DNA from 2 places in the Serinicoccus sp. CNJ-927 genome. Region 2 is predicted to be linked to the other one. Evidence: riboswitches for the same ligand, from Rfam matches in the RefSeq annotation. Region 2 holds a riboswitch; the other holds the start of a gene.

Region 1 (7,233 bases), on a different contig from region 2:
GGCCGCCGTAGGCGATGACCTGCTGCTCCGGGCCGAGCCCGGCCAGCGCGCGCAGCCGGCCCTGCTCGCGGCCCGGTGCCCCGCCCACGGCCGGGCGCGGCACGTTGCGCACCAGGGTGGGCGTCTCCGGCAGGTCGTAGGTCTCCTGCAGCCAGGCGACGATCGACGGGCTGACGGTGATGACACCGGCCGCCTGTCGGAGGACCGTCGACTCGATCAGGGCCTCGACGTGCGGCGCGACCGGCCGGTCCTGGCGCACGTTGCGGTGCCGCCACAGCTCGTGGGCGTCGTAGACGAGGCGCGCCCCGGTGCGCTGCGCGATCCACCAGGAGGGGGCGAGGGTGTTGCCGTCGTTGGCGTGGACCACGTCGGGGTCGAAGTCGACCGCGTCGCGGGCGGCGTCCCACCAGTAGAGCCCGAGGCTGGCGGTCCGCCAGGTGCGCAGCCAGAGGTCGAAGAGGGGCTCGGGCAGCGGCGGCTGCGGCGGCTCCGACGGCGCGGCGCCAGGGGCGGCGGGGGTATGCCGCTCGCCCGTCGCGGGGGCCGAGGCGTCGGGTGCGTGGTCGTCGGGTGCGTGGTCGGTGGGCGCGGGCGTCCCTGGCGCCTTCGGCAGCGACGCGGGTGGCTCAGGCACCGGCTCGGGGGGCTGACGGCCGGTCACCCGGCGCGCCAGATCGAGCAGCCAGGGGGCCTGGCGCGCGAGCGCGAACTCGCGGGCACGGCATACCTCGATCGCGTCGCCCACGACCCCCGGGCCCTCGGGATAGCCGGCCCGCGCGACGGCGAAGATCCGGACCTGCGCACCGGCAGCCCGCAGGCTCTCGGCGGTCTTGATGACGCGGGAGTCGGCGTGGGCGTCGTTGTAGACGAGCAGCGCGACGCGCGGAGCCCGGCCCTCGACCGATGGCAGACGGGGTCCTTGGGGGCTCACGAGTCCTTCCTCTCGTCCGCGAGGCCGGCGAGCGCCGCCTGCACGGCGAAGTCGGGAGCCTGCGCGACGACCTCGTCGAAGGTGCCGGTGGCGACCAGCTCGGCGCGGTCCATGAAGCAGACCTGCTCGCTGTGCCGGATGGTCGCCAGCCGGTGCGCTACGACGATGACGGACACCTGGCCGTGCAGCTCGCGGATGGCCGAGGTCACCGCCCGCTCGGTGGAGGTGTCGAGCGCCGAGGTGGCCTCGTCCATGACGAGCACGAGCGGGTCGGTGTAGAGGGCGCGCGCGACCCCGAGCCGTTGGCGCTGCCCCCCGGACAGGGCCAGCCCGCGCTCCCCCACGGGCGCGTGGATGCCGTCGGGCCGGGCCTCGACGACCTCCAGCAGCTGCGCCCGCTCCAGGGCGCGGCGGACGCGGTCCTCGTCGATGCCGTCGTCGTCCCAGGAGAGCGCGACGTTGCGCGCGACCGAGGCGTCGAAGAGCGCGACGTCCTGCGGCACGTAGCCCACGCGGGACCGCCAGGCCTTGAGGACGTCCGGCAGCGGCTGCTCGTCGACGAGGATCTGCCCGGAGTCCGGCTGCAGCAGGCCGAGGACGAGGTCGACGAGGGTCGACTTGCCCGAGCCGGACGCCCCGACGAGCGCGAGGGTCTCGCCGAACCGCAGGGTGAGGGAGACGTCGCGCACGGCCGCCTCCGCGGCGTCCGGATAGCTGAACGTCACGCCGTCCAGGCGCAACGTGCGCGCGTCGTCCGGCAGCGGCGCGTTGCCTCCCGTCCGGTCCGCCTCGGCATACCGGCGGCCACGGTCGATCTCCTCCAGGACCTGGGTCGCGAACGGGATGTTGGCAGCCGTCTGCCCCATGATCGTCTGGAAGCGGGTCAGCGAGGGCACGAGCCGGAAGCCGGCCACCCCGAAGAGCGCGATGGCGGTGAACGCGCCGGGCACCCCGTCCTGCAGCCACCCGATCGCGCCGCCCAGCACCAGACCGCCGATGAGCGCTGACTCGAGGACGTAGCGCGGGACGGCACCGAGGAAGGTCTGGTTGGCTCGCGCCTGCGAGGCGCGGCGCCGGGCCCGGAGCACGACGGTGGCGACCTCCTGCGACTTGTCCCGGAGCGTGACCTCCTTGAGCGAGTGCACCATCTCGGTCACGAGGCGCACCGCGCGGGCGGAGTAGTTGCGGTTGTCCTTGCCGGCCTGCACCGCCCGCCGCAGCACGACGCGGTAGAGCGCGAAGGCCACGAGGCCGAAGTAGAGGATCGTGGCCGTCGCGAGCACCGGCTGGGCCACGAGGAGCACCACGAGCACGGCGAGGAAGGTGAAGACCTCACCCGAGAGCTGGCAGAACGGGATGATGACCCCGGCCACCGTCGCCCCGACCCCGACGTCGGTGGAGCGGACCAGGTCGGTGGAGTTGCGGCGCAGCCGCTCGGCCCACGGTGCACGGAAGGTGGTCTCCAGCAGCTGGGCACCGAGGGCCTGCTCAAAGCGCGCGAACCGCCGCGTCGCCCACCACTGCAGCAGGATCGCGAAGACCGACTTGGTGATGATCAGTCCGCCGACGACGAGCAGCACGATCCCGAACTCGACCGGCTCGGACAGCTCGATGCCCAGGACCGGGAGCGTCGCGCTGCGCTGGGTGAGCATGGGGGTGAGCACGACCGCGAGCAGGCCGAGGGCCGCGACGTCGAGGACGGCGAGCAGGCTCTGCAGCACCGCGAAGCCGATGATGAAGCGGCTGGTGCCGGGGGGCAGGACCGTCAGGAGCTGGCGGACGGTGCGCCACAGAGCGAGCATCGCCGTCCAGCGTAGCCGTGACCTGGGCTGTCGCCGGGGCACCGCACCGCAGCCCGCTTCCGATGGCCCGTGGCGCCCCGGTGATCTATTTGGTCGTTCGTCCAATTTTTGGTACGCTCGCGACATGACCGCTGACGGACGAGCTGCCCGGGGCGAGCGCACCCGGGAGGCCCTGCTCGAGGCGGCCGCGGCCCTCATCGCCGAGGAGGGCTGGGGCCGGGTCAGCGTGCGCTCGGTCGCGGAGCGGGCCCAGGTGCGGCCCGGAGTCGTGCATTACCACTTCTCCTCGGCCGAGGAGCTGCGCCGGCACGCCGCCACCGCCTCGCTGCGGCTGTCTCTGGCGTCCTTCGCCGCCGCCCTCCCCGATCTGGAGCCGGGGCTGCTGGCCTACGGCGCGACGGTCGACTCCCCCGACTTCACCCGTGACCCCTCGTCGATGCTGGTCGCCGAGACCTATCTCGCCGCTGTCCGCGACCCGGAGGTCGCCGGATTGGTCAGACAGATCGTCCGGGAGCTGCGCGCGCTCCTCGAGGAGCGGCTGCGCGACGTCGGACACCCGCCTGCTGCGGCGCGGAGCCGGGCCGCGGCCCTGGTCGCCGGGATCGAGGGCCTCGTGCTCCACCGGAGCGTGGACCCGGACTTCCCCGTGGCCGAGGCCATGGCACACCTCGTCGAGCTCACCAGGAAGGACTCCCGATGAGAGCTGTGGTCAGTGGAGCGGGCATCAGCGGGCTCGCCGTGGCACACGCGCTGACGTCGCTGGGCTGGCAGGTCGACCTCGTCGAGGTGGCGCCCGGGCCGCGCACCGAGGGCTACACCCTGGATCTGTTCGGGCCCGGGTATGCCGCCGCCGAGGAGCTCGGCGTACTCGACGCGATCAGCGCCCGCGGCCGCGTCTATCGCGCGGCCCGCTTCGTGCAGGCCACCGGCCGCTCGAGCGGCGAGCTGCCGTTGGCGGCCTTCGCCGAGCTGCAGGGTGGTCGCTTCCTGTCGATCACCCGCGGCGGCCTCGAGGAGGCGCTGCGCTCCACCCTCCCCGAGGGGGCCCGGGTGCACTTCGGGCGCACCGTCGCGGACGTCGCGGAGATGGCGGACCTCAGGGACCAGGAGGATGTGGCGCGGGTCCGGTTGGACGACGGCACCGAGCTCGACGCCGACCTGGTGCTCATCTGCGAGGGACTGCACTCACCCACCCGGGCGCAGCTCTTCCCCGATGCCGCGGTCCGCCACCTCGGATTCCTCACCGGCGCCTTCAGCACCGAGGCACCCGAGGTCTCCGAGCGGCTCGGCCTGACGGTGGAGATGAGCGACACGATCGGTCGCCAGGTGGGCACCTACGCCATGGACGACGAGCTGGTGTCCACCTTCACGCTGGCCAGGGGCACCGAGCTGCCCGCGGACCGCGTCGACTGGTTGCGCGAACAGCTCGTCGGGGCCGGTCCCGCGGCAGAGGCACTGATCGCGCGCGTGCCGGAGGACGACGTCTTCGTCGACGTGGTGGCCCAGGCCATCGCTCCGCGGTGGCGGCACGGGCGGGTGCTGCTCATGGGTGATGCCGCGCACGCCGTGTCGCTCATCGCCGGTCAGGGGGCCTCGCTGGCCATCGCCGGTGCGCACGCGCTCGGGCAGGAGCTGGCGACCCTGACCCGGCCCGTGACCGCAGTCACCCTGACCCAGGCGCTCGACCGCTACGAGACGCGCTGGCGCGCGCAGGTCGAGCCCGTGCAGGACCGTGCTCGCCAGGGCGCCTCCAGCTTCGTCCCCACGGGCCGGAGCGCCCTTGTGCTGCGTCGGCTGGTGGTGCGGGCGACCCGGCTGCCCCTCGTCGCCCGACTGGTGGCGCGCAGCATCGGCGGGGCACCCACGCACTGACGAACCCGGCGCGAGCGGGGGTCGCGACGCGAGCGGGTGCCGCGACGCGAACGGGGCCGCGACGGCGGCGACAGGCGAGATGGCCCGGGACGGGTCCGCCCCGGGCGGGTCTCGGCATACCTCTGCGCTAGGGTCGAGGGCGACGCGGGGTGCCGCACGTGCGGCTGAGATCACACCCGTCGAACCTGATCTAGCTCGTACTAGCGAAGGGATCGTCATGAGCCAGACGCCCGTCTCCCCCGACCGCCTCGCCGCCTGCTGGGCGGAGGTGCGGACCCAGAGCCCGCTGACCCAGTGCCTCACCAACATCGTGGTCGCGCCGTTCACCGCCAACGTGCTGCTCGCCGCGGGCGCCGCGCCGGCGATGGTCGACAACCCGCACGAGGCCGGTGACTTCGCCCGGGTGGCCGGCGGGGTGCTGGTGAACCTGGGGACGCCCTACGACGACACGTCGCAGGCGATGCGCGCCGCCGTCCGGGGCGCGCGCGAGGTCGCCACCCCGTGGGTGCTCGACCCGGTCGCCGCCGGGCTGGCCTGGCGCACGAGCCTCGCCCGCGAGCTGCTCGAGACCGCCGCCCCGGCGATCATCCGGGGCAACGCCTCGGAGATCCTGGCGCTCGGCGGCGGGGCCGGAGGCCGCGGGGTCGACGCCACGCACAGCACGGACGACAGCGTCGAGACGGCCCGGTCCCTGGCGCGGAGCCACGGGTGCGCGGTGGCCGTCAGCGGGCCGGTGGACCGGCTCACCGACGGCACCCGCTCGGTCGAGGTGCACAACGGTGACGCACTCATGACCCGGGTCACCGGGGTCGGCTGCGCGCTCGGCGCCCTCATGGCGGCCGCGGCGGCGGTCGAGCCAGACCCGCTGCTCGCGGCGACGACCGCCACGGCAGCGCTGACGGTGGCCGCGGACGGTGCCGCCGCCGCGTCGGCCGGGCCGGGGAGCTTCGCGGTGGCGCTGCTGGACGAACTCGCCGTGCTCGAGGCGGACACGCTGGCTGAGCGGGTGCGGCTGGCATGAGCCGCGCCCCGCTCGACCTCAGCCTCTACCTCGTGACCGACACGGGTATGACGCGGCGCCACGGCCTCTCCACGACCATCCGGGCCGCCGTGGCGGGTGGCGCGACGGTGGTCCAGCTGCGCGACCCGGACGCCTCGGACGAGGAGTTCGTCGCGCTCGGGCTGCTCGCCCGCCGCGCGCTCGACGGCGCGAGGTCTGCCGCCCCCCTCATCGTCAACGACCGCGTCCACCTCGCGGAGCGCATCGGCGCCGACGGTGCCCACGTCGGCCAGTCCGACCTCGCTCCCGAGGCGGCGCGCGCGATGCTCGGCGACACGGCATACCTCGGGCTGTCGTGCACGTCCGCGGAGCAGGTGCGGGCCGCCGCCGAGCTGCCGGCGGGCACGGTGGACTACCTCGGGCTGGGACCGGTGTGGGCGACGCCCAGCAAGGTCGACCACGCCACGCCGGTCGGGGTCGACGGCCTCGCCGAGCTGGTGGCCGCCGCGACGCTGCCGTCCGTGGCCATCGGCGGCATCGACGCCGCCCGGGCCGCGGCGGTCCTGGCGACCGGGGTGGACGGGTTGGCGGTGGTCAGCGGGATCTGCTCGGCCGACGACCCGCAGGTGGCTGCCCGCGACCTGGCAGACCAGGTGGGAGCCGCGCGATGACGACGATCGTGCTGACCGTGGCCGGGTCGGACCCCTCCGGTGGCGCGGGCATCCAGGCCGACCTCAAGACCTTCGCGGCGCTGGGGGCCTACGGCTGCGCGGTCCTGACCTCGCTCACCGCGCAGAGCACGCAGGGCGTGACCGGGGTGCTCCCCGTGCCGGCCGCCTTCGTGCGGGAGCAGGTGGAGACCCTGGTGGCGGACCTGGACGTCGCTGCGACCAAGATCGGCATGCTCGGCACCGCGGAGGTGGCGCGCACCGTGGGCGACCTGTGCCGGTCGGGTTCGTTGCCGCGCGTGGTGCTCGACCCGGTCATGGTCTCGACCGCGGGCTCCCGTCTGCTCGACGAGGACGCGATCGAGGAGGTGCGCTCGATGCTGCCGCACGTGGCCGCGATCACCCCGAACCTCCCCGAGGCGGCCGTGCTCCTCGGCCTCGACCCGGAGGCCCAGGCGGGTGACGTGGCGACGATGCGCGACCAGGCGCTCGCGCTGCGCGGCCTCGGTGCCGAGCGGGTCCTGCTCAAGGGCGGCCACCTTGGTGCTGAGCAGGCGCACGGCGCGGTCGACCTCGACAGCGACGCGGCCGACCTCGGCGGCGACGCGGTGGACGTCTGGGCCGACGCCGACGGCCTGACCGAGCTGCGCACCCCGCGCGTCGACACCCCCCACACCCACGGGACCGGCTGCACCCTCTCCTCGGCGATCACCGCGCTGGTCCCCGTGCGCGACACCTGGATCGAGGCCGTGACCGACGCCAAGGACTGGCTCACCGGCGCGCTGGAGCACGGCCGGGACCTCGCCATCGGCCACGGCCCCGGCCCCGTGCACCACGCCTGGCGACAGCACCACCACCCCTGACGGACCGGCCGCACGGTATGCGCCAACCGGCCGCACGGTATGCGGCGGCCAGTCGGCGCGTCCCTCCCCGATGAGCGCCGGTCAGGTCAGAGCGACC
Region 2 (7,233 bases):
GTGAACCTTCTGTGCCAGCGGCGGGCTGGCCGTGCGACTACTCGGTTCTCCAGAACCGGCTGATGCTAGAGCAGCAAGGGCCAGGAACGACTGCGGGAACCCCGCGTTCGTCAGGTAAGGCCAGGCCAAGCAAGTTAGGGGCAGCAGTAGTCCAACAGCAAAGACGGCGTGCTGCACCAGGGCCGCCGTACCTACCCGGTCTCGGCTGTAGAAATAGCGCCCGCGACGATGGTTGCGAAGCAGATGATCGCGAACACCGTCAGAAACAAACCTCCCCTGAGCATGTACGTGACGAACTGGTTCTCGGTGGAGGTGAACATGACCGACGGTGGGGCGTCAGTCCCGAAGCCGACGACCGGGCTCTGCCGGAGTAGGGGGATGTAGTCGCGCTGCCAGATGAAGATGCGGTAGGCCACGGTCTCGGGCAGCACGGACGTCCCTGGCACCTTCACGTTCTCCACACTCTGCTGGGCCAGACGGGTGGCGAACGCCTCTCGGAAGAGCAGTGCCCCGCCTAGTACGGCGGCCCCCACATACGTCAGAGCACCACCTATTCGGCCGACCCGCAATGCCACAATGATGATGGCGAAAAAAACCCACGAGATGATGGTCACCGTCACGCTGAGCATCACCGCGCTCACGCAGGTAGCGAGTGCCATCCCGACGACGAACAGCGGTAGCACCGATCTGTCCCGTCGGAGAAGGAGGGCAACCATTAGCACGAGGGGGACGAGCATCTGCCCACCCATACTGTGGGCAATGGGAAAGAGTCCTGTGACCCGCGCCGGGTGCACACCCGGCTCAGGGGCGACGTTGGGCCCCACCACGGCAATGATGCCCTCCCGCACGCCGGCGATGTCGAAATATTGCAGGATCGCTACGGTCGCCATGACCGCCGTGGCCAGCACCACCCACCGCAGCACGAAACGTATTTCCTCCACTGACGTGACAGCGCGCGATGCTGTCCACCAAGTCAGGTAGAGGATCACCGGCTGAAGGCCGATCCGGATCGTGGAACCCAGGCCGACCTGTCCGACCTGCAGGTGAAGTACCGCCAGACCGGCACTGACCACGGCGAAAACCAGCAGCCACTGCTCCGCTGAGCTGAGCGGCCGTCGCGCTTGCGGGGCGCGGAGGAAGACCACCACCGCCGCGAGGACCAGGAGCAGCTCCGAGATCTTTAACCCAGGAGCCACCAAGCCGCGCCCAAGGCCGGAGAGGACAGGACACAGCGCCACGACCACGGCTCCAGCCAAGGGCGGACGGTGCCACATCGCGGTGGTCAAGAGCACGGCTCCAGCCGCAAGAACAGGCATGTACCAGGCCAGCACAGCACTGGCCCCCACTCCAAGACCTACAGTTGCGCACGCTGCGGCAGCCTGGAAACCCGAAGCGACGGGACGGGTCAAGGCCGCGTGTCCCTGCTACGGGCGAGGGACAGCGCAAGTGCGAGACCAAGAATGAAACCCGCCGCGGCACCGGCCCACGGAGCCAGCATCTTCATCGAGGTGGTCGCTGTCGGCTGCCCAGGCTCAGACAAGAACTGTAGGTTCCCCGACGGAAGATGTGGGCTCGGGCTTTCCGCCAGGAGTCCGTCGAGAGCCTCGAAGAATTGAGCGACCGTGTCGCTATCCTCTGCGACAAAACTCACGCGAATAATTCGGGTCGACGGAAGGTGGGTCGCTGTCAGGCCATCCCTTACCTGCGCGGTCGACAACGAGGTCGCCTCAGCCAACTCCCCGATCAACTCAGCTTCAGAGCGGAGGATGATGGCATACGAGCTAGCCAGCTGCGTGGCATCGTACGGCTCAGTGGGCAGAGTACTGCTGGAGGCGGCTGGCACGGCGTCGGTCTGCCCCATGGGAACGATCAGCTCGGCCTCGGCAGAGTAGGTCCTTCCAGGCAGTGCCTGTCCGGCGACACCCGCGCCAATCGCACCCGCGACCACCAGCGCCAGGATGACGTACCAGTACCTAGCCACCGATCGCAGGGGTCCGGATCCTGCGTAAATCACTTCCACCTCCCCGTTGACTGAGTGGCCGTGTGGCGCACCCTCCCTGATACTACAGCCGTCGATCAGGGTCCGGGACGAGTTTGCGCTGGTGAAGGTGCTCTCCGGCCAGGTCTTGGGGTGTCCGAGGATGTATCGCTCAAACGGTGAACCGGGCGTTATCGCCCCGGTTGCGCAAGAAGGAGTCGTCGCGACCGAGACACGGGTGCCTGTCAGTCCACCTTCACCGGAAAGAATGAGGTTCCCCCAGAACGAAGAGGCACCCACAACGAGCGGGTCAACTCTGTGTTCTCGCTGTAAGCCGAAGGCCCGGCCACCGGGGAGATCTCCGCGCACCTGTCTGTCAGAGACGTACGGCGCCTCGGTGTCCAAGGACACCATCTGGCGGACTACCGACCAAGTGATAGAAGAGATGCAAGCCTGGTGGGCACGGCCCTTGGCGCGGGCCACGCCGTGATCTTCAATGGGTGCCGCCCACACCCACTCCGGCTTGATCGTCTTGCGCAGCTCCTGCCGGTCCGCGGGGACCCCCGCCTGCTCCGTCGTGGTCGCCGAGTCTAGTGCGGTGCCGTTTCCCGGGCCGGGGAGGCTGATCAGCCGCGGATCATCCCCGCCCCGACGGTGACGCCGGAGGCTTGGTCTATGAGGATGAAGCTGCCGGTGACGCGGTTCTGCTCGTAGAGGTCGACCATGAGCGGCTGCTGCACCCGCATGCGGACGCGGCCGAGCTCGTTGAGGCCGATCTCGTCGGCCTCCTGGTCGCGGTGCAGGGTGTTGACGTCGAGGCGGTAGTCGATCTCCTTGACCAGCGCCTTCACCGTGCGCGTCGTGTGCTTGACGAGCAGCTTGGCCCGCGGCTTGAGCGCGCCCGGCGACATCCAGCAGATCATCGCGTCGAGGTCCTGGGTCTGCTCGGGCTGGTTGTTGACCCGGGCGATCATGTCGCCGCGACTGACGTCGACGTCGTCGGCGAGGCGCACGGTCACCGACATCGGGGGGTATGCCTCGTCCAGCTGCTTGTCGAAGGCGTCGATCGCCTCGATGGTGCTCGTCATCCCACTCGGCAGGACGATGACCCCGTCACCAGGCTTCATCACGCCGCCAGCGACCTGACCGGCATACCCGCGGTAGTCGTGGAACTCGTCCGACTTCGGGCGCACGACATACTGCACCGGGAACCGGACGTCACGCATCTCGCGGTCGGAGCCGATGTAGACGTGCTCGAGGTGGTGCAGCAGGCTGCTGCCCTCATACCAGTCCATGTTCTCGCTGCGCGAGACGACGTTGTCGCCCTGCAGCGCCGAGATCGGGATGACCGTGAGGTCGGGCACGTCAAGCTTGCGCGCGAAGGCCGTGAACTCGGCCTCGATCTCCCGGAACCGCTCCTCCGAGTAGCCAACGAGGTCCATCTTGTTGACCGCGAGCACCAGGTGCGGCACCCGCAGCATCGACAGGATGACCGCGTGACGACGCGACTGCTCGGTCATGCCCTGCCGGGCGTCCACCAGCACCAGGCCCAGGTCGGCGGTCGAGGCACCGGTGACCATGTTGCGGGTGTACTGCACGTGGCCCGGGGTGTCGGCGATGATGAACTTGCGCCGTGGCGTCGCGAAGTAGCGGTAGGCCACGTCGATGGTGATGCCCTGCTCCCGCTCGCTGCGCAGCCCGTCGGTGAGCAGCGCGAGGTCGGTGTAGTCGAAGCCCTTGTCCTTGGAGGTCTTCTCGACCGACTCCAGCTGGTCCTCGAAGATCGCCTTGCTGTCCAGCAGCAGCCGCCCGATGAGCGTCGACTTGCCATCGTCCACCGAGCCTGCGGTCGCGAAGCGCAGCAGGTCCATCCCGGTCTCGGTGCCCGTGCTCATCAGAAGTAGCCCTCCTTCTTGCGATCCTCCATGGCAGCCTCGGAGAACTTGTCGTCACCACGAGTGGCGCCGCGCTCGGTGATGCGGGAGGCCGCGACCTCCTCGATGATCTTGTCCAGGTCGTCGGCGTCCGACTCCAGGCAGCCGGTGAGCGTCAGGTCGCCGACGGTGCGGAAGCGGACGGTGCGCTCGGTGACGGTCTCGCCGGCACGCAGCGGGTTGAACTCGCTCTCGGTGAAGAGCATGCCGTTCCGTTCGAAGACCCGGCGCTGGTGCGCGTAGTAGATCGAGGGGATGTCGATCGCCTCACGGCGGATGTAGTCCCAGACATCCAGCTCGGTCCAGTTGGACAGCGGGAAGACGCGCATGTGCTCGCCCTCGTGGATCCGCCCGTTGTAGAGACTCCACAGCTCGGGTCGCTGGTTCTTCGGGTCCCACTGGCCGAACTCGTCACGGTGGGAGTAGACGCGCTCCTTGGCGCGAGCCTTCTCCTCGTCACGGCGGCCGCCACCGAAGGCGGCGGTGTAGCCCTCCTCCTCGATGGCGTTGAGCAGCGTGCCGATCTGCAGCCGGTTGCGGGGCGTCTTGCCGTCGTCGACGACGATGCCGTCCTTGATCGCCTGCTCGACCGAGGCGACGTGCAGCCGCACCCCGAGCCGGTCGACCCAGCGGTCGCGGGTGGCCAGGACCTCGGGGAAGTCGTAGCCGGTGTCGACCTGGAGCACCGGGAAGGGCACCTTGGCGGGGTAGAACGCCTTCTCCGCGAGCCGGAGCATGACGATCGAGTCCTTGCCGCCGGAGAACATCAGCACCGGCTTCTCGAACTCGGCCGCGACCTCGCGGAAGATATGGATCGACTCTGCCTCCAGCTCGTCGAGCTGGGAGAGTCGGTAGCTGCCGTCGACTGTCACACCTGCGCCTTTCCCCTACGGATGCTGCGCCAGCACGATATCGGACGACGGGGAGATATCCCGCATCGTCGCCCCTGCGGTCCTCCGCCCGGGCTGCTAGGTTCGTGCTCGACCCCCGGGGAGCGCCGAGACGGCGCTGAGAGTGCGGAAGGCCCGCAGACCCGTCCACCTGATCCGGTTCGTACCGGCGTAGGGAGCAGGGCACCCGCCGTCGTTCGTCGACGGCGCGTCTCGACCGACCCGTGGGTCCTTCGCACAGGAGGACCAGGATGAGCACCACCCCAGCGCAGACCGGGCATGCCCCGCAGCCGGCACCGACAGAGCTCGGCCCCGCCGAGATCGGGGTCGGCATGCGGCTCAGCGTGCACCCGCACACCGACCGGTTCGTCGAGGTCATCCTCGGGGCGCTCGACGACGTCGACGCCGCGGGACTGACAGAGGGCCTCACCATCGAGACCGACGACGTCAGCACCTACGTCGGTGCGACCGTTGCTCCCGGCGAGCAGCGGCTGGCCTCCTACCTGGCGGCCCTCGTCACGGCGGCCTCACGCCGCAGCGCCGGCGGGCACGTCGTCGCGCACGTGCTCCTCTCGCGCGGCTGCCCCGGCGAGGCGTCGTGCGACCTCACCACGACCCGCCTCCCGGGCGCCGCCCCGGTGGTCCTCGTTCCGGGCGAGCTGCCGGCTGTGGCCCAGTGGTCGCTCTACCCACTGCTCGACGGCGACGGCGGTGCGGGCGCCCACATGAGCCACATCGAGGAGGCCATCGCGACCGCCCGGCGCGACGGGGTCGCGGTGGCGCCGCGCCACTACGCGACGAGGCTCGCCGGTGACCTCTCCCAGGTCGTCGCCACGGCGGTCGACGCCTGGGCGCGGGTGGGCGCCACGGTGCCCCACGTCGTCACCCACCTGACCCTGTCCGTCGGCTCCCCCACCCCGGTGCAGGAGGAGCGATGAGCTCTCCCGCACCGGTGACCGACGGGCGCCGCACGACGTGGGCGATGAAGGACCTGGTGCTCATGGTGGTGCTCGGCGTGGTCTTCGGCTTCGTCTACTGGGCGCTCGTGCAGGCGTGGAACGGGCTCGCCGTGCTCATGGGACCCGCCGGCGACCTCGCCCAGCACGTGCTGCTCGGCGGCTGGCTCCTCGTGGCCCCCATCGCCCTGGCGATCACCCGCCGTCCCGGAGCCGGCGTCCTGGCCGAGATCCTCGCCTCGGTCATCGAGGTGGTCTTCCTCGGGTCGCCCGTGGGTCCGACGCTGGTCCTCGCGGCCACCATCCAGGGCGCGGGCAGCGAGCTCGCCTTCGCGCTCACCCGGTACCGGCGCTGGGGGTGGACGGTCTTCGCGCTCTCGGGCCTGCTGGGAGCCGGGCTGGTCTTCTTCTTCAGCGCCTTCCGCTCGGGGTGGTACGGGCAGGACATCTTCCTGCTGCGCCTCATGGTGCAGTGCGTCTCCGGCGTCGTCCTCGGGGGGCTGCTGGCCAAGGTGCTCGTGGACGCCCTGGTCCGCACCGGGGTGGTCGACAACTTCGCCGTCGGTCAGGCGCGTGAGGAGTCGTGACGGGAGCATCACCCGCCGGTGCGGTGGTCCGGCTCGCCGGTGTCTCCGTCACCTTCGCGGCACGCCGGGACCCCGTCCTCCGGGACGTCTCGCTGCGGCTGGCCCCGGGTGAGCAGGTCGTGCTCCTGGGGCCTTCCGGCTCGGGGAAGTCGACCGTGCTGCACACCGTCACGGGCGTCGTGCCGCATACCGTGCCCGCGCAGGTCGAGGGTGAGGTCACGGTCGCCGGCACACCGACCGGCGACACGACCGTGGTCGAGCGGTCCCGGCACCTGGGCGTGCTCGCGCAGGACCCCTCCGCCGGCGTGTGCCTGCCGGTCGTCGAGCAGGAGCTGGCGCTGCCGATGGAGAACGACGCCGTCGAACCGGGAGAGATCGACGCGCGGATCGACGCCGCCCTGGAGATGGTCGGCGTCGCGCACCTCCGTGCCCGCGCGACGTCGCAGCTCTCCGGCGGCGAGTCGCAGCGGGTCGCTCTGGCGGCCGCGACGGTCACCCGGCCGCAGGTGCTGCTGCTGGACGAGCCGACCTCCATGCTGGACGGTGACGGCGTCGGGGCGGTGCGCGCCGCACTGTCACGTGTCGTCGGCCGCCAGGGGGCAGCGACGGTCCTCGTCGAGCACCGCCTCGACGAGTGGGCCGGTGACCGGGGCGTCGCCGCGCTGCCGGGGCGGGCGGTCGTGCTCGACGAGTCCGGGCGGGTTGCCGCCGACGGTCCGACCGAGGACGTGCTCGCGCTGCACGGCCCACGGTTGCACGCCATGGGCTGCTGGCTGCCGCTGGAGACCGAGCTCCGTGCGCTCACGGGTGCGGCCGGGGGCCTCGCGCACGCCGACAACGTCGCGCTGCTGGAGCGGCTGGCCGACCAGGGGGCGGAGGAGGCAGGCC

Evidence for each region. A riboswitch is a leader RNA that binds a small molecule or an ion and turns the genes downstream of it on or off. The one in region 2 is predicted to bind thiamine pyrophosphate.
Region 1: it holds a riboswitch for thiamine pyrophosphate, as region 2 does, so the genes downstream of both, thiM (hydroxyethylthiazole kinase) here and BJF86_RS08000 (YkoF family thiamine/hydroxymethylpyrimidine-binding protein) in region 2, are expected to answer to the same signal.

The regions. Positions count from the first base shown of each region.
Region 1 covers NZ_MKKF01000052.1:60,521-67,753, forward strand. Annotated here, with positions in the region: gene BJF86_RS18060 (glycosyltransferase) at 1-931, opposite strand, end outside; gene BJF86_RS16410 (ABC transporter ATP-binding protein) at 928-2,733, opposite strand; gene BJF86_RS17750 (TetR/AcrR family transcriptional regulator) at 2,858-3,433, shown strand; gene BJF86_RS16420 (FAD-dependent monooxygenase) at 3,430-4,605, shown strand; TPP riboswitch at 4,741-4,835, shown strand; gene thiM (hydroxyethylthiazole kinase) at 4,823-5,626, shown strand; gene thiE (thiamine phosphate synthase) at 5,623-6,276, shown strand; gene thiD (bifunctional hydroxymethylpyrimidine kinase/phosphomethylpyrimidine kinase) at 6,273-7,136, shown strand; gene BJF86_RS19415 (hypothetical protein) at 7,218-7,233, opposite strand, start outside.
Region 2 covers NZ_MKKF01000022.1:107,616-114,848, reverse strand. Annotated here, with positions in the region: gene BJF86_RS08025 (glycosyltransferase) at 1-4, shown strand, start outside; gene BJF86_RS08020 (hypothetical protein) at 192-1,292, opposite strand; gene BJF86_RS18805 (hypothetical protein) at 1,406-1,948, opposite strand; partial or broken gene BJF86_RS18800 (transposase) at 2,201-2,456, shown strand; gene BJF86_RS08010 (sulfate adenylyltransferase subunit 1) at 2,605-3,849, opposite strand; gene cysD (sulfate adenylyltransferase subunit CysD) at 3,873-4,784, opposite strand; TPP riboswitch at 4,891-4,999, shown strand; gene BJF86_RS08000 (YkoF family thiamine/hydroxymethylpyrimidine-binding protein) at 5,054-5,740, shown strand; gene BJF86_RS07995 (ECF transporter S component) at 5,737-6,345, shown strand; gene BJF86_RS07990 (ABC transporter ATP-binding protein) at 6,342-7,233, shown strand, end outside.